2 regions of the Bradyrhizobium sp. USDA 4473 genome follow, and region 2 is predicted to be linked to the other one. Evidence: predicted binding sites of a transcription regulator. Region 2 holds the regulator's gene; the other holds the start of a gene.

Region 1 (8,672 bases), 1.1 Mb from region 2:
GTCGGTCTCGACACCGGATATTTCTCTGCCTGCACACTCGTCCCCGACCTCGGCGAGGTCCCGACGATCCGTCAGGACCTGCGCGAGGTTACCGCCAACGAACTCGCCGGTTTCGACGCGGTGATTCACCTGGCGGCGCTCAGCAACGATCCGATCGGAAATTTGAACGAAGCCTGGACGCGGGAGATCAACTCGCAGGGAACGATCCGGCTCGCGAAGCTGGCGAAGCAGGCGGGCGTCCGGCGTTTCATTTTTTCATCCTCCTGCATCATGTACGGGACCTCCGAAGCGGCCGTCGTCGACGAAACTGCGCCGCTCGCGCCGCGCACCGAATACGCCCGCTCCAAGGTCGAAGCGGAGATGGCGCTGCGCGCCCTCGCCGACGATCGCTTCTCTCCGACCTATTGCCGCAACGGGACCGTCTACGGCCTGTCACCGCGGATGCGGTTCGACACCGTCCTCAACGATTTCATGGGCAATGCCTTCACGACAGGCCGCATTGTGATCCAGAGCGACGGTACGCCCTGGCGGCCGGTCGTCCATGTCCAGGACGTTGCGCGTGCGTTTCAGGCGGTGCTCGAGGCACCGTTGGAGAGCGTGCATAACCAGGCCTTCAACGTCGGTGCTGACCAACTCAACCACCAGATCCGCGATCTCGGGCAGATTGCGGCACAAAGCGTTCCCGGTTGCGAACTCGCGAGCGTGCCGCAGCCCGGAGCTGATCAACGCACCTACAAGGCGGATTTTGCCAAGTTCAAGCGAACCTTTCCGGAATTCAGCTTCCGATGGACGGCGACGGACGGAGCGAGGGAGCTCTATACCGCATTCCAGAGCATCGGCCTGAAGCATGGTGCATTCAAGGACAAGCGTTTTACGCGTCTGAGCTGGTTGCGGCATCTGCTCGACAGCGGAACGATCGACGAGTCGCTCAGGTGGACGGAGATCCGTGCCAATGTGAGCCGAATTCGAGCCTAAGTGTCGACAGGTCAGGAGGCCGAGCGCAGTGGAAACTCTATCGACGCGGGAACTCGAGCGTGCATCCGTTGTCCCGAACACGGAGTGGCTCAGACCGGCTTACGCCAGCTGGCGTCCGACCGATATCGTCATGACACGGACCCCGCTGCGCATCAGCTTCGCAGGCGGCGGCACAGATTTGCCGGAATTCTACGAGGTTGAGGAAGGCGCCGTCCTGAGCGCGGCCGTCGACAAATACGTCTACGTGACCGTGAAGCGCCACAGCGACCTCTTCAACGAGCCGATCCGGCTCAACTACTCACGCACCGAGCAGGTCAATACGATCGAGGAGATCGACAACAACATTGCGCGTGAGTGCCTCAAGTTTCTCAACATCGAGCCTCCGATCTTCATCAGCACCGTCGCCGACATGCCGGCGTCCACCGGCATGGGCGGATCGAGCGCCTTCGCAGTTGGATTGCTCCACGCGCTCCATGCCTTCCGCGGCGAGCGCGTCACCGCCGGCCAACTGGCCGAGGAGGCCTGCCACATCGAGATGGAAGTGCTCAAGGAGCCGATCGGCAAGCAGGACCAATACGCCGCCGCGTTCGGGGGCCTCAATCTGCTCCGGTTCGGACGCGGCGGCCGCGTCACGGTCGAGCCGCAGCCGGCCCGAAGCGGTTCTGTCGCCTACCTGTTCAGCAACATCATGATGTTCTGGACCGGCCATCAGCGCCCTGCCGCCTCGGTACTCACCGAGCAGCGAAGCAACACGTCACGAAACCTGGACGTTCTGCGGCGCATGCGCAACGACGCCTTCGAGTTTCGTTCCATCTGCTCCGGTCAACAGATCGCGCTCGAGCAGGTGGGCGAAGCTCTTCACCGCGGCTGGACGCTGAAGCGGGGTCTCGCCTCCAAGATCACCACCTCGGAGATCGATGACTATTATACGCGGGCCCTCGAGGCGGGCGCCGAAGGTGGCAAGCTGTGCGGTGCCGGCGGCGGCGGCTTCCTCATGTTCATCGTGAAGCCGGAGAAACGCGAGCGGGTGCGTCAGGCGCTCTCGGAGCTCCCTTTGGTGTCGCTTGGCTACGAGGTACACGGCTCGCGCGTGCTTTGCCCGGCCGGGTGACCCTGGCCTTGGAGAATTCGATGATTTTCAAGACCACCGAAATTAAGGGCGCTTGCACGGTAGAGCTGGAAAAGCGAGCCGACAGCCGCGGGTTTTTTGCCCGCGGCTGGTGCAGCCAGGAGTTCGACGATCACGGCCTGCCCAACCGGATCGCCCAGATGAACATCTCCTTCAACCGCCAAAAGCATACGTTGCGCGGCTTCCATTACCAGGTCGCGCCCTATCAGGAGGACAAGCTCCTGCGCTGCGTGCGCGGCGCCGTCCATGACGTGCTGATCGATCTGAGGCCTGACTCGCCGACGTTCATGCATCACATCACGGTTGAGCTCAGTGCCGAAAACTACCGCATGCTCCTCGTCCCGAAGGGATGCGCGAACGCCTTTCTGACGCTCGCGGACGAGACCGAGGTCACGTATCTCGTATCCGAATTCTACACGCCGACCGCCGAGCGCGGCGTGCGCTGGAACGATCCAGCGTTTCGCATCAAGTGGCCCGCCGAGCCCGCCGTCATCTCGGAAAAGGACTGCAGCTGGCCTGATTTCGTGGACGAGCACCGGCTCGTCGCGACTGCCGATGAGGGGTAGATAGCATGTTCATCGTCGACCGCGAGCTCGAGCGGCTGCAACGCACCGGCACCCCGATCAGGGTGGGAATGGTGGGCGCCGGGTTCATGGCCAAGGGTATCGCGCGTCAGATGCTGCAGTACACCAAGGGCATCGAACTCGCTGCGATCTGTAACCGTCACCTCGATGAGGCCCGCAAGGCCTACGCGGAATCCGGTGAGAGCAACGTCACGCAAGTGCGCCGCGTGGATGAACTCGACGACTGCATCACCCGGAGCCGGCGCGCGATCACCGACGACCCAATGCTTCTTTGCAACGCTGACGGGATCGATGTGATTCTGGAGGTCACCGGCACGATCGAATTCGCGGCCGGCGTGGTGATGCAGGCGATCGCCCGAACCAAGCATGTCGTCATGATGAATGCCGAACTGGACGGCACTCTCGGCCCGATCCTGAAGACGTATGCCGACCGCGCCGGGGTCGTCATCACCAACACGGAAGGTGACCAGCCAGGCGTCATCATGAATCTGTACCGGTGGGTGAAGGGACTGGGTATCAGGCCTGTGCTGTGCGGGAACATCAAGGGTCTGCACGATCCCTACCGCAATCCCACGACCCAGGAAGGGTTTGCCAGAAAATGGGGGATGAAGGCCCCGATGGTTACGTCTTTCGCTGACGGCACCAAGATATCCTTCGAGAACGCGATCGTTGCCAATGCAACGGGCATGCGGGTCGCGCGGCGCGGAATGCACGGTCCGGTCGTCGAGGCCGGCACCCCGATCCAGGAAGCGGTCAACTGGTACCCGGTCGATGAGCTTCTCGACGGTCCCGGCATCGTGGATTATTGCGTGGGAGCGATGCCAAACCCGGGCATATTCGTGCTTGGGACGACGAACGATGCGGTCGAGAAGCACTATTTGTCGCTCTACAAGATGGGAGCAGGCCCCCTCTACTGCTTCTACTGGCCCTATCATCTTTGTCACTTTGAGGTCCCGTTCACGGTTGCACGCGCGGCGATCTTCAAGGATGCAGCCATCACTCCGCTCGGCGCGCCGTGTGTCGATGTGGTCGCAGCCGCAAAGAGGGATCTCAGGGCTGGCGAAGTCCTCGACGGGCTTGGCCACTACATGACCTACGGCTTGTGCGAGAATGCGCAGGTCGCTCACGCCGAGCACCTTCTTCCGATCGGCCTAGCCGAAGGTTGCCGTCTTCGGCGGAACATTGCGCGAGACCACGTGCTCGCGTATGACGACGTCGAGATTCCGGCAGGCCGAATCTGCGACGCGCTGCGCCAGGAGCAAGACACCGTCTTCTTCGGCAGGCCGTCATTCATACGCCCTGCGGCTGCCTAAGGCGGCGTCATCGCGCGTTAGCCTGTTGTCGAATCTCCTCGGAAAACCGCTTCGCACTTTTCTGGATCACGCTTAGGTCAACATCGATATGATGGATTGAAGCTGATCGGATGCGGCCGTCACGAGCCCGTCGAACGACGTCTGACCGTGGGCCGCGGCTCGCAAGATGGATTCGGCAACGTGGGCCTTCAGACCGAACACGGATTGATCGGCCGGCACGCTTGCCATGACCGTATCCAACGCATCCCGCATCGTCTGGATCAGTTCGGAGCTGTACTTCATGGCTATCCTCCGCAGCGTCAGAATAGACCGCATGCGCGAGGCCACCACTCACAACGGCGCGATTCCGGATTGCCTTTTCTTAATGCGATGACCCGATCGTGAATCGGTAGCAGGTTATAGCTCCTTCTCGGCAAGTGCGCGAAACGCATCAGGCACCGACCGAACCGCCTCCAGAGCGACTGAGCCGTATCCGATTGCCTCCCAGCCGAAGCGGTCGCGGATCTTGTCGATCGCGCAGTCCGCCGCCCAGCGCGCGATGCCTGCTGGACTTCCGGGGCGGAGCGCGTCATCGGCCAATCCGAGCGGAAGCTCCAGCGCAAGGTCCCAATGCTCCTCGAGATGCGAGACCGAGATCGCCAACAGCGAAATGATCCCCTCACGGGGATGATCGGCAAGCGTTGCACGCACCAGGTTCTCGGCGAGCCGCGCCAGGATCACCGTCGTGCACACCGGCGCGTCGAGCGTGATCGCGCGGGTCACCGATTTCATGTCTGCGAAGCGCACCCGCACCGTCACGGTTCGTCCGGGCCGCGATTTCGCCCGCAGCCGTGTGGCGACGCGGTCGGCGAGATGCATCAGCGTCGGCCTGATGACCTGCATGGTCGCGGGCTTGCGGCCGAGCGCCGATTGTGCTCCCGCCGATCGCGCGCGCCGATGCGGCTTGAGTTGTCGCGGATCGCGATTGCAGGCCAGCGCGGCGAGCTTCTCGCCTGCCGCCGGACCGAGCAACCGCGTCAGCGAGCGTTCCGACAATGTCGCGAGTTGACCGATCGTCGCAACGCCGATCGCCTCCAGCCGTGCCCGGGTCACCGGCCCGACGCCCCACATCAACTCGACCGGCAATTCGTGAAGGAAGCTGAGCTCCGCGTCGGGATCGACGACGACAAGGCCGTCGGGCTTTGCGACCTGGGAAGCGATCTTCGCCAGATGTTTGGTGCGCGCGACGCCCACCGAGATCGGAAGACCGAGTTCGGCGCGCACCCGCCGCCGGATCGCCGCTGCGATGTCCGCCGGCGCTCCGAACAGATGCGTGCAGCCGGCAACGTCGGCGAACGCTTCGTCGATCGAAATGCGCTCGACCAGCGGCGTGAAATCGCCGAGCACCTCGATGGCCGCGTCGCCCAGCCGCTGGTAATCCCTGAAATGACCGCCGACAAAAATCAGCTGCGGGCACAGCTCGCGCGCGTCCCGTCCCGACATGCCGCCGCGGACGCCGAAGGCCTTGGCCTCATAGGAGGCCGCAAGCACCACCCCGCCCCCGACGGCGATCGGCTTGCCGCGCAGCGACGGATCAAGCAGCTGCTCCACCGACGCGTAAAATGCATCGAGGTCCGCGTGCAGAATGGTGGCTGCCGCTGCCATCTCGACCTGCTTGTGCTCGCCCGACCAAAAGAACAAACTAAGAACAAATCGAAATCCAGTCAACGTGGAATTTGTCCTCCCTTCGCGTGCGCTCGCCGCGCGAAGCAATCGGCCGGCCTGTCCTTCGGCAGGCTTCCCTCCGTCGACGCCGATCTCGGCTCGCTGGAGATCGAGACCGCTGCGCGGCAATCGAAGCGAATCACGCGAGCCGCGGCGGCAGTCGTTCGACCAATCGCGACGACACACAATGCGCCGACTGCCGCAGCAATTCGCTCACTTGCCGGCGTGCGTTGACGGGCAGGCTTTTTCAGGTAGATATCCTGGAATGACCGACCACTCTCATCAGGTGGACTTCCAGGCTGCGGCCACCCTTTACAAATGGCCCTCTCTCAACAACGCCAGGCGAGAGGATCGCGCACCCTATATGGTCGCCAACGCAACGCTCGACCAATGCATTCGCGATTTCATGAGCAAGCCCGACAAGACGCGGCATCTCTACGAGATCCGGACCAAGGCGCAACCTCCGCTCGTCCCCGATGTGCTGTCACCCGAGCACGTGATCGAGCTCTCCAGGCTTCGCGAGTTTCTCTGAACAGCTTGCGCTACGGCGATCGCGACGCGTCGCGTTGGCGGGCAGACTTATCCATCGGTCGTGCGCCTGGGACCGGATTGTTTGCCCCTCGGGGAGCCGTTACACTTCGCTTGACTCTCTGACTGACCGACACCGGCATGGGAGACCGCCGGCTGCGCGATCGGCTGATGGGGCATCGAGAGGCGCCACATGAGATTCAATCTGGCGATCTTGAGTGTGCTGGCTGCAAGACCGGAACAGCGGATTCCGCTCGAGGAGGTCAGTCGCGAGGTCAAGCGCATGATCGCGGCGGGCGATGCGGCCACGAAGTTGAAGCGATCGTCCGAGCTCGGCGACGCCGACGTGTTCCAGTCCGGATGGGCTTCGATCAATGAGGCGGGGCTGCAGATCACGGAGGCCGGGCTTGCGCTATGGAGCTCGCTTGCAGCGTCCCGCGCCGAGCAGGAGCTTAACGCGCAAGAACTCGGTAAACAGGAGCTCGGCGAATGGCAGAGCGAGCGCCTTGAGGCCGTTGCTGCCGACACGCCCGATGCGATCAGCGATGCTGGTGTCGACCAGCCCGACGACATCGATCGCCGGCTCGTGCACGCCAGAGATGACGGCCAGGCCGAGCGCACGACCTCGAACGCCGGCGGCTCGGCCGCATCGCTCGATCTCTCCGCGCAAGGCCCGATCGTGCTCGAACCGGCCTTCGGCTCGATCCACGCTGCGGGCCCGAACGATTCCCGGCTCTCGCAACTCCTGACATTGCTCGGCAGCAGTATACCGCGATTTGCTCGGGCACGGCGCCGGCGTTCGGCGGGCGGCGTAGAGGATCGGACAACGGCCAATCGCATCGGGGTGACGGGACTTGCCGTTGCATGTCTCAGTCTGATTTCGGTCGTTGCCTGCGTTGCCGCAGCGATCGCGCTCGGCCAGAACTCTTCGCTGAAATCCGAGATCGTCATGCTGCGGCGGGAGCTCGTGCCGCTGCGGGAGCGCGTCGCCAAGCTCGAGCAGGACGCAGCCAGGCGCGAAGCCGCGCAACAGGAAGAAGCGCAGCAGAAAGCCGAGACAGAAAAGCGAGCGGCGATCAGCGAGCAGACCGCACTCAGTCTCTCGCGGGAAGAGACTCAATTGATCAGGGAGTACATCAAGGCAGCGCCTTCGGCCGGCGCGGGCGGGCCGCCGATCAACGTCGGCGATCCCGCGAGCGGCGGAATGATTCCGCTGCCGTCGCCGCTGACCGAAAAGATTCCGAGACTCGCCGGTGCGCGATTTGCCATCCGCAACGGCGCCATCATCATCAGCACAAGAAACAGCCGCCGCGTCGATGCCGTGCTGATGAACTAGATCGCGGCGAGGTCGGGTCGCAGGGGCGAGCTACCAAAATAGCGAAAACAACCCCATGCAAAGGAGTCGGCGGCCCCATCAAAGGTAATATTGCACCGCTACGGCTGATTGTTCGGCGGCCGCTCGATGAACTTGCGGCTGCCGTTCAGCAGCTCGAGGTTGTTGGCGATAACCGGGTTGCCGGGATCGAGCGAATACGCCTTCTCGAACTTGCGCCGCGCGCCGCTGAGATTGCCGCGCAGCATGAGGGAATAGCCCTGGTCGTTGAGGATCTGGACGGTCTCGCCGCCGATCCGGATCGCCTGCGCATAGGCCTGATCGGCAAGATCGAAGCGGCGGATCTTGTCGTAGCTCGCGGCGAGCCCGACCCAGGCCGTGACGTCCTTCGGCGCCTTCTCGACCGCATCCTTGAAATAGCGCTGGGCGATACCGTAATTGCCGCGGTTGTAGTGCTCGAGCCCCAGCCGCACCGGCTCGTCGGAGGGATAATATTTGACGTCGGTCGGCTCCTGCACGGGGTCCCCACCGGGCGGATCCACCGGAGCGACGATCGCGGCCTCGCGGGTCGTGTAGTCACAGGCACCAAGGCCGGTCGCCAGGCCGCAACAGATCAACGCCGGCGCGAGACGACGCAATCCTCGTCCCGTTCCCCAAGTCCAGCGCATCTCTTGCCCCATTCGAAACATCATCGCGAAACTACCTAACAAAACAGACAGCACGACCGAAACACCGGGTCAGTACCAGAACCTCACGTCGCCACTTCCCTTCAAGCTCCAGCCGCGGCATCCGCCCGCCCCGCCAGGATCGGAAAATCGAGATCCCAACGGGCAATGCCCAGGGTGCAGCGAGCCTTCAGCTGGTTACCTGCCTCCTCCGCCTACCCCGACAGCCACCGATCCTCCGGTCCCTGCTCCCAGTCCGGTCGTGTTGACGTTCTGAATCGTCGTGACGGGCGGCGGCTGGCCCATCGCCCTGGTCGGATCGCCCATGTCGGGAAGCTGATCCAGCGGGCGCTGCTGAGTGCCGTAGCGGGTGATCGCAGTACCCGTCCGTCGCGCGTCGTAGGCGATGCGGCGGTCGCCGACATAGGCCGGCCACGGGTG
Region 2 (8,672 bases):
GACGCCTTCTCGGGGAAAGGCAGCATCATCATGCTTGAATTGGCGGACGAGGATGCCGCTGTAAGAATAGCTCGAAAGATCGCTGCCGAGACAGGACGCTGGGTGACTGTGCGGAAAGAAGACATGGAAGTCGTTGGAACGATATCGCCGCCTACGACACATTAGGCGCGGTGATGACACGCCCCTGAAGACCACGAAGGTGTGCCCCTGGCTCGGGGACAGAGCCAAGGGCACCGGAAACGCCGACCTGCCGTTCCTGTTGGGTGGCGTTTGTTATCCAATACGCGGTGCCAGGTGCTGTCGTTCCTAATGAGCGATCGCCCGACAAGAGACGGCCCAGCGAGGGGCGCGATTATCGACGTCGGCCGCTCCTGGACGCCTGGAGAAGAAGGGTGCAGCCCGCTGAGGGCACACGTCGGACGGCGATGTGTTTGCAGGGTGTTGCGGTCCGGACACGACGGGCAACTCAGCAAAACCTGTCAATCACCGTGCGCGAAAATATTTCGCTTTATCCGAAGCGCAACTCGGTGTATGAATTCCCCGTCTCACCCGACACGAGGGGCGCTTCGCGGTCGTCACGAACGCGGGTCGAGATGCGGTGGACGCCGAATGCGCAGTTGACGAACGCGCATGAGGCGGACGGCGAAATCGTGCAGGCCTGACGCCCTAGCGGTAGGTGTCTCTTCCGATTGCGCAATGCGCGTTGTGAAGACGGTGACAACAAAGCCAAGTCTCGCCGGGGAGAGCACGTATAAGCCGTAAGCCATCGCGCAGGGAAAGCCGGATTGCTCCGGTTACACCTGTGGTCCTACCCCCGAGCTTTCTACCCCATTGCTCGGGGCCCATGGGTGCGATCGGCACCCGGCTTTCCCTGCGCCCTCACCAACGGAGAGGGCGGAACGAGAAGCAAGACTCGGACAAATCATGTCGCGAGAATGCGGACGTATGATTCACAAGCGGCGCCACACATTCGCCGTCGTCCCGGCGAAGGCCCGGGACCCATTACCCCAAAAGCGAATTGTTGCGCGACGCTGGGGCCACAGCTTGTTTTCAACAACACAACCCTGTGGTTATGGGCCCCGGCCCCCGTGCGCAATTGCGCACTAGGCCGGGACGACACTGAAATTGTGGCGCGAGCATGCGAAGCTATGGATCGAGCGGGAGCCACTGTCAGCACATCAGTCGCATGCCTCCCGCACAAATCGGGGACATTGCCGCCTGCCCGCAATTTTCGTACATGGTTCCACGCAATGACCTCGCACCCCCTCCCCGATTCCGTCGACGTGCTGCTGTTCGATATCGGCCGCGTCGTGCTCGACATCGACTTTGACAAGGTGATGGCGCACTGGGCGCAGCATGCCGGCTGCGCGCCGTCCGACCTCGCCACGCGCTTTGTCGTCGACGACAGCTTCAAGCATCACGAGATCGGCCGGATCGACGATGCGGCGTTCTTCGAAAACCTGCGCCGGACGCTCGGCATCGACCTCACGGACGCCCAGTTCCTCGAAGGCTGGAATGCGATCTTCACCGGCGAGATGCCCGATATCGCCCCCCTGCTCGCGGCCGCGGCGAAGCGGATGCCGCTCTATGCGTTCTCCAACACCAATCCGGCCCATGTCGCGCATTTCTCGGTTGTCCACGCCGAGTTGCTGAGCCATTTCCGCACCGTGTTCCTGTCCTCGAGCATCGGCTATCGGAAACCCGACGCCGCGGCCTACGATCATGTGGTAAAAGCCATCGGCGTGCCGGCGTCGCGGATCCTGTTCTTCGACGACCTGGCCGCCAATATCGAAGGCGCGCGGGCGCGCGGCCTTCATGCCGTCCACGTGACATCGACGGATGACGTGGCAAGGGCGCTGACCGCGCTCGGTATTTGAACCCTGGACTTGAGGAGCTCCGAGCGTGGCCCTGATGCCGGTTGCCGATGCCCTGTCCGCCGTCCTGGCCGGCGCCGAACCGCTGCCGGAGGAGATGGTCGCGCTCGATGCCGCCTATCACCGCACCCTGGCACGCGACCTCGCCGCGCGGCGCACCCAGCCGCCGCAGCCGATGTCGGCGATGGACGGCTATGCGGTGCGCGCCGCCGATGCGGCTGACCTGAAGGCGCGGCTCAAGGTGATCGGCGAAGTCGCCGCCGGCCGGCCGTTCGAGCGCACGGTCGCCTCAGGCGAAGCGGTGCGGATCTTCACCGGCGGCGTGATCCCCGACGGCGCCGACGCCGTCATCATCCAGGAGGACACCGCCGTCGACGGCGACCACATCACGATCACCGAGGCTGCCGCCGTTGGACGGCACATCCGCCCCGCCGGTGTCGACTTCCGCGAGGGTGACGTTCTGCTCGCCGCCGGCAGCCGCCTCTCCGACCGCGCGCTGTCGCTGGCCGCCGCCATGAACCATCCGGAAGTCGCCGTGCATCGCCGGCCGAAGGTCGCGGTGCTGGCGACCGGCGACGAGCTGGTGATGCCGGGCTCGCAGCCCGGACCCGGCCAGATCGTCTATTCCAACGGCTATGCGCTGCGGGCGCTGGCGCGTGCCGAAGGCGCCGAGACCATCGATCTCGGGATTGCCGCCGATACGGTTGAGGCCACCACGGCCGGCATCCGCCGGGCCCGCGACACCGGAGCCGACATCCTGATCACGACCGGCGGCGCCTCGGTCGGTGACCACGACCTGGTCAAGCGGTCGCTGGAGGCCGAGGGCGTCGCGATGGCGTTCTGGCGGATCGCGATGCGGCCCGGCAAGCCGATGATGCATGGCCGGCTCGGGGCGATGCGGGTGATCGGCCTGCCCGGCAATCCGGTGTCGTCCTATGTCTGCGCCTTCCTGTTTCTGGTGCCGTTGATTCGGGCGCTGAGCGGCCGAAAAGCGATTCATCATCGCCGCGCGACCGCTTTGCTCGGCCGCGACCTCGCTGCCAACGACCAGCGCGAGGACTATCTGCGCGCGCGTCTCGAGACGCGCGACGACGGCACGCTGATCGCAACGCCCGTGATGCAGCAGGATTCTTCGCTGCTCGGGAATCTCGCTGCGGCACGGGCACTTCTCGTGCGTCCGCCGTTTGCGCCGGCCGCCGTCGCCGGCAGCGAATGCGAGATCCTGATGCTGCCCGAATAGGGTTTTCTCACCGCGGCGATTGTGCGCCGCCGGGCGTGTTCACCGGAAATTAAGTGGTTGCGGAACACATATCGAACATATAGTGTCCGTTCATGATTTGTTTCGAGTACTGGTGTCTACAATCGGGAGGCCGCCCAGGAGCGCTTGCAGCAAGCACCATGCTCCCTTGGTCAGGCCCGGTCTGCAGATCCCACCGAAGAGTCTCGGAATCGAACGACGCTATCAACCGGGGGAATACTCGAGATGCTCACGCGCAAACAGTACGAACTTCTGCGTTTCATCAATGAACGTCTGAAAGAGGCCGGCGTCCCGCCCTCCTTCGACGAGATGAAGGATGCGCTCGACCTGCGCTCGAAGTCCGGTATCCACCGCCTGATCACTGCGCTGGAGGAGCGCGGCTTCATCCGCCGCCTGCCCAACCGCGCCCGCGCCATCGAAGTCATCAAGCTGCCCGAGCTGTCGGCCGGCGGCGGCAACGGCCGACGCGGCTTCACCCCGAGCGTCATCGAAGGCACCCTCGGCAAGCGCACCTCTACACCGCCGATCGCCGAGGATGACGGCAATCGACCGGTCGCGGTCCCGGTCATGGGCCGGATCGCTGCCGGTACGCCGATCGAGGCGCTGCAGACCCGCAGCCACACCATCAGCGTGCCGCCCGACATGCTCGGCTCCGGCGAGCATTATGCGCTGGAGGTGCGCGGCGACTCGATGGTCGATGCCGGCATTCTCGACGGCGACATGGCGCTGATCCAGCGCAACGACGTCGCCAACACCGGCGACATCGTGGTGGCGCTGATCGACGAGGAGGAAGCGACCCTGAAGCGCTTCCGCCGCCGCGGCGCTTCGATCGCGCTGGAGCCGGCCAACACCGCCTATGAAGTGCGCATCCTGCCGCCGAACCGGGTCCGCATCCAGGGCAAGCTGATCGGGCTCTATCGCAAGTACTGAATTGCAAATAGTTGCGGCGGCGAGGCAAATACTTGCGGCGGCGAGGAACGAGCGACAGATCGGATCGTTCCTTGGAAGATAGCGCGGCATGCGGCCTGCTCGATGCGCTCCGATACCTCTCACGCAGTGTCGCGTGTTTGTGATTGAGGCGGTCTCGGGCGAGTCGTACAATCGCCCAGAAACGAGCTGACACTCGTTCGCTATCGTCCACTCTGGTAGAGGCCCTATGCCTCAAGGAGAGGCACGGGTCGCTACCTCCATTTGAGGAGCCATCCGATGTGTGACTATAGTCTGCACGCCGTGGCATCGCGCCCCGCCATTGTCGGAGAGACGCTGATCACCACGACCTTCCGCGGCACGTCGACCCGCGGCTTTGCGTCGGAGAACGATCCGACTGTCGCGGTCTGCATGCTGCCGGGCACCGAGCTCGCTTTCGCCGAGAACGTTCGCTACGACAGCCGCTGGATCTGGACCAAGACGCTGAATTTCCGCGTCGGCGTGTTCAACGAAGTCGAGCCCGACGTGCCGGATCGCCATCATGATGCGGTCGAATTCCCCGACGGCAGCCATGTGCTGGTGACCCAGCTCGTCGAGGGACAGCGCGTCAGCGTGCTGCAATTGCCGGCACTGCATCCGCCGGTCGCGCAGAAGCCGAAGGTTGTGGAGCGGCGGCCCTCCGCATTTGCGTCGCTGTTTTTGGGTTGAACGCATCGTCGCCGCAGGATGACCCGGCGGCGAGTGACCGAAACGATTTCGAGCGACCCCGGACGTCGGGTTCCGGGGCGCGGCAGGAGATTTCCGTCGGCGGCCGCCTTGGCGCATCATCAGGCGCAGAGGACGTGCACTTACGGAAACCTGCTCGGTGGTCGAAAAGGTCACATGGCAAAAGGCTGGACGCGTCACGGAGCCGGGCCGCTACATGTTCCGGTTCGGCTGGCTGACGGTGACGGCTGACGACCTGAAGGTCTGGCAGCAATTCCCCGAGGCGTCCTTCACCCTCGTCAAGAAGCCCGACGCCGGCCCCGATTCCGACGAATACCATCTCGGCCTGTTCGAATTGCCGGCCGGTCCCTCGCCAGACCCCGGCTAATCCTCACCCTGCAGATCGCTCTCCCCCGGCGTGGCGTCGACGGCCGGCCGTGGCGCGGTGGCGGGGGCGCGGAGCGTCGCCTCGGCCTCGCCGTCGCCGGGAACCGCAGGCGACCATGGCCGGTCGATCCCGCCGGGCTTGACCGCATCGATGGCGTAGCCGTCACTGGTCCGCCGCAGCACCAGCGCGCCGTGACGCCGCAGCCGCTCGGCGTCGACCACCGAGGCCGCGCAGCCCCGCGGCGCCGGCCGGGCGGTGACGATCAGCGCCGCGCGCTCGCAATCATCCACCAGCGCCTCCGGCCGGCTGGCCAGCGCGACGAAGGCGCCGCCGGGCCCCTGGACCACGCAGCCGCTCGGATCGCAGGAGACGCCCTCGCCGAGCGATGCATCAGTGGCGGTCCGCGCATCGGCGTCCGCCGCCAGCCACTCCTTGACCAAAAACGCATCCTTGGCGCTGTGCATCAGATGCAACCGCCCGTCCCCGCCGCGCACCGCGACGTTGCGGCCATCGGCGGAAATCAGCACGTCCGGCTGCGGCACCCTGAGCGCCCAGACCGAGGCCACCACCAGCAGCACCGCGCCCGACCAGCGCAGCGGCGTGCGCAGCAGCCCGAGCAGGATCAGGCCCGCGCTGGCTGCGATCAGCGGCCCGATCCCGAACGCCGCCATCCGGCCGACCGCACCGGGCAGCGCGGCGACCCATTGCGTCACCAGGATCATCCAGTCGATGCCAAAGCCCATGATCGCCCAGAACACGCCGTCGAAGCCGAACGGCATCGCTACGAGCCCGAGCAGGCCGGCCGGCATCACGACCGCAGACACCACCGGCATCGCCGCGAGGTTGGCGAGCAGTCCGTACGGCGTCACGCGATGGAAATGAAATGCGGCATAGGGCGTCGTCGCGAGCCCTGCCACGAGGGAAGCCAGCATCAGCATCGTCAGCTCGCGCCCGCCCCACAGCGCAACCCGCGCGGTCGCCGAATGATCCGGCGACGCCAGCAGGTTCGGCAGCCCGATCTGCACCAGCGCCACCAGCCCGAGCGTCGCGGCGAACGACATCTGGAAGCTCGGATGCACCAGCGCCTCCGGCGCAATCGCGAGCACGATCAGCGCCGCCACCGCCAGCGTGCGGAAGGTGATGGCGCGGCGGTCGACCATCACCGCGATCAGCACCACCGCCGTCATGAAGAACGATCGCTGGGTCGCGACCTCGGCTCCCGACAGCAGCAGATAGAACGCCGCGGCGACGAGCGCAGCCGCCGCCGCCCATTTCTTGATCGGGTATCCCGCCGTCAGCGCCGGAAACAGCGCCAGCAGCGCGCGGATCGTGAAAAACACCACGCCCGCGACCACGGCCATGTGGTAGCCGGAGATCGACAGCACATGGCCGAGCCCCGAGATGAACATCGCATCGTTGACCGGCGTCGTGATCGCGTCGCGCCGGCCGGTCAGCAGGGCGGTCGCGATCGCGCGCTGATCGCCGTCGAGCGTCGTGCGGATCCGCGCGTCGATGGCATCGCGCAGCCACTGCATGAAGGCGGCATAGCGCAGCGCGAGGCCGCCGGCGGCCGGCGGCTCCCTGGTCTTGACCGCGCCCATCGCGAAGCCGGAGGCGCCGATGCCCTGGAAATACAGGTCGCGGCCGAAATCATAGGAGCCCGGACGTTGCGGCCCGAGCGGCGGCATCAGCCGCGCCTTCAATTCCACGAAGCTGCCGACGTCGGGCGCGGTGCCCTTCTTCACCGAGAGCCTGACGCGCTCGAGTTTTGGCACCTCGCGCTGGCTCTCCATCGATACGACGCGCAGCACGAAGCGGTCGGTCTTCTCGCGGATATCGCGCGTCTCGACGAAGCCGGTCAGCGCTACGGAATATATCGGACGCGCCAGCACGCCGTGGGCGATCCGCGCCGTCTTCCATGTCGCCATCGCAAAGCCCGCAGCGACCGCAGCAAGTATCACGACGGCGGGAAACACGCTGCGCCGCCGCAGCAGCAGCGCCAGCAGGCAGAGCGCGATCGCGACGCTCGCCGCGACCGGCAGCACCGGCTCGTGCTCTGCCGCGAAGTAGAACGCAATGCCGGTGCCGAACGCCACCGGCACCCACGGCAACAGCCGTCCGGCGCCGGCTTCCGCGCGCGCCCATTGCCGCAAGGTCTCGACGTAAGGCCGCCAGATACTGGCACGTACCGGAAGATAGCTGCCAACCGGCGCAGCCGCCCGCGGCGGCCACGTCCCCGCGTAGCCGCGTTTGCCGCCCGGCGTCGTGCCCTGCTCCGCCATTCCGCTCGCGATCCCTGCCGGGCAGCAGGCTAGCGGATGCCGCAGTCACCCGACTAGCGGAACGGAACCGAAACACGCAACCGAAGGCTGTGATCTCCGGGGACAGGGGACGCGCTGAGGTGCGCTAGATCAACGGCGTCTGTGACGAGACGTGATGGCAGGCGATCTTCCAGCCGCCGTCCTCGCGCGCGATCACCCAGGTGATCTTGACGGCGAGCGAAGGCGCATCGCCGTCGAGAAAGAACGACGCGATGCCCGCCATGTTGACGAGATCGGTATTCACCCGCTCGGTCCTGACCTCGCTGAAGCGAACGCGCGGCGCCTGCCAGCGCGGCAGGCCGTCGAAATAGGCTTTGACGTCGTCGCGGCCGCGATACAGCGTCGGGTTCGAGCCGAAGAAGAACGCGTGCTGCGAGTACAGCGCGGCAAGCGCCTCCGCGTCGAGCTTGCTGAATCCCGCGGACCATTTCGCGACTATGGCGGAGGCGATGTCGTCGCTTTCACTTGGCATCGATCGCCCCGTCAGCTGTCCTTGCCGGACTGTTCTAGCCCTTGTCTAACCCTTGTTGCCGCCGACTTCCTTGGCGAAGGTGTCGCGCAGCCCGATGGTGCGATTGAACACGAGCCTGTCCGGCGTCGAATCCGCGTCGCGCACGAAATAGCCCTGCCGCTCGAACTGCATCACCTCGGGCGAATTGCTCTCGGCGATCGCAGGCTCGACCCGCGCATCGCTGAGCACTTCCAGCGACTGCGGATTGAGGTCGGCGACGAAATCGGCGGCGTTCGGGCTCGGATTGGCGAACAGCTGATTGTAGATCCGGATCTCCGCCGGCTTCGACTGCGCCGCCGGCAACCAGTGCATGGTCGCCTTGACCTTGCGGCCGTCCGGCGCGTTGCCGCCCTTGGTCGCGGGATCATACGTCGCGCGCAGCTCGACGATCTCGCCGGCGTCGTTCTTGATCACGCCGGTGCACCTGATGAAGTAGGCGTAACGCAGCCGCACCTCATTGCCGGGTGACAAACGGAAGAACTTCTTCGGCGGATTCTCCATGAAGTCGTCGCGCTCGATATAGAGCTCGCGGCCGAATGCGATTCTGCGCGTGCCGGCGTCCGGATTGTCGGGATGGTTGATCGCCTCGATCTCCTCGACCTGCCCTTCCGGATAGTTCTCGATCACAACCTTGAGCGGTCGCAGCACCGCCATGCGACGCAGCGATGTGCGGTTCAGCTCCTCGCGG

The links. Region 2 encodes LexA, which represses DNA repair genes until DNA is damaged. Its sites were predicted from a motif close to TGTTCNNNNTGTGTTCNG; they were not measured.
Region 1: a site for LexA is predicted at 5,674-5,691, ahead of dinB (DNA polymerase IV). Genes of this name have one in related genera too.

Annotation. Positions count from the first base shown of each region.
Region 1 covers NZ_JBSSGE010000001.1:6,689,318-6,697,989, forward strand. The annotation lists gene ACVW17_RS31700 (NAD-dependent epimerase/dehydratase family protein) at 1-975, shown strand, start outside; gene ACVW17_RS31705 (GHMP family kinase ATP-binding protein) at 1,154-2,086, shown strand; gene rfbC (dTDP-4-dehydrorhamnose 3,5-epimerase) at 2,107-2,670, shown strand; gene ACVW17_RS31715 (NAD(P)H-dependent oxidoreductase) at 2,676-4,001, shown strand; gene ACVW17_RS31720 (hypothetical protein) at 4,074-4,283, opposite strand; gene dinB (DNA polymerase IV) at 4,398-5,645, opposite strand; gene ACVW17_RS31730 (hypothetical protein) at 5,971-6,237, shown strand; gene ACVW17_RS31735 (hypothetical protein) at 6,427-7,569, shown strand; gene ACVW17_RS31740 (tetratricopeptide repeat protein) at 7,668-8,234, opposite strand; gene ACVW17_RS31745 (hypothetical protein) at 8,430-8,672, opposite strand, start outside.
Region 2 covers NZ_JBSSGE010000001.1:5,589,527-5,598,198, reverse strand. The annotation lists gene ACVW17_RS26410 (HAD family hydrolase) at 1,251-1,877, shown strand; gene ACVW17_RS26405 (molybdopterin molybdotransferase MoeA) at 1,903-3,114, shown strand; gene lexA (transcriptional repressor LexA) at 3,358-4,062, shown strand; gene ACVW17_RS26395 (hypothetical protein) at 4,339-4,767, shown strand; gene ACVW17_RS26390 (hypothetical protein) at 4,925-5,152, shown strand; gene ACVW17_RS26385 (ComEC/Rec2 family competence protein) at 5,149-7,434, opposite strand; gene ACVW17_RS26380 (YybH family protein) at 7,559-7,945, opposite strand; gene ACVW17_RS26375 (glutamine--tRNA ligase/YqeY domain fusion protein) at 7,991-8,672, opposite strand, start outside.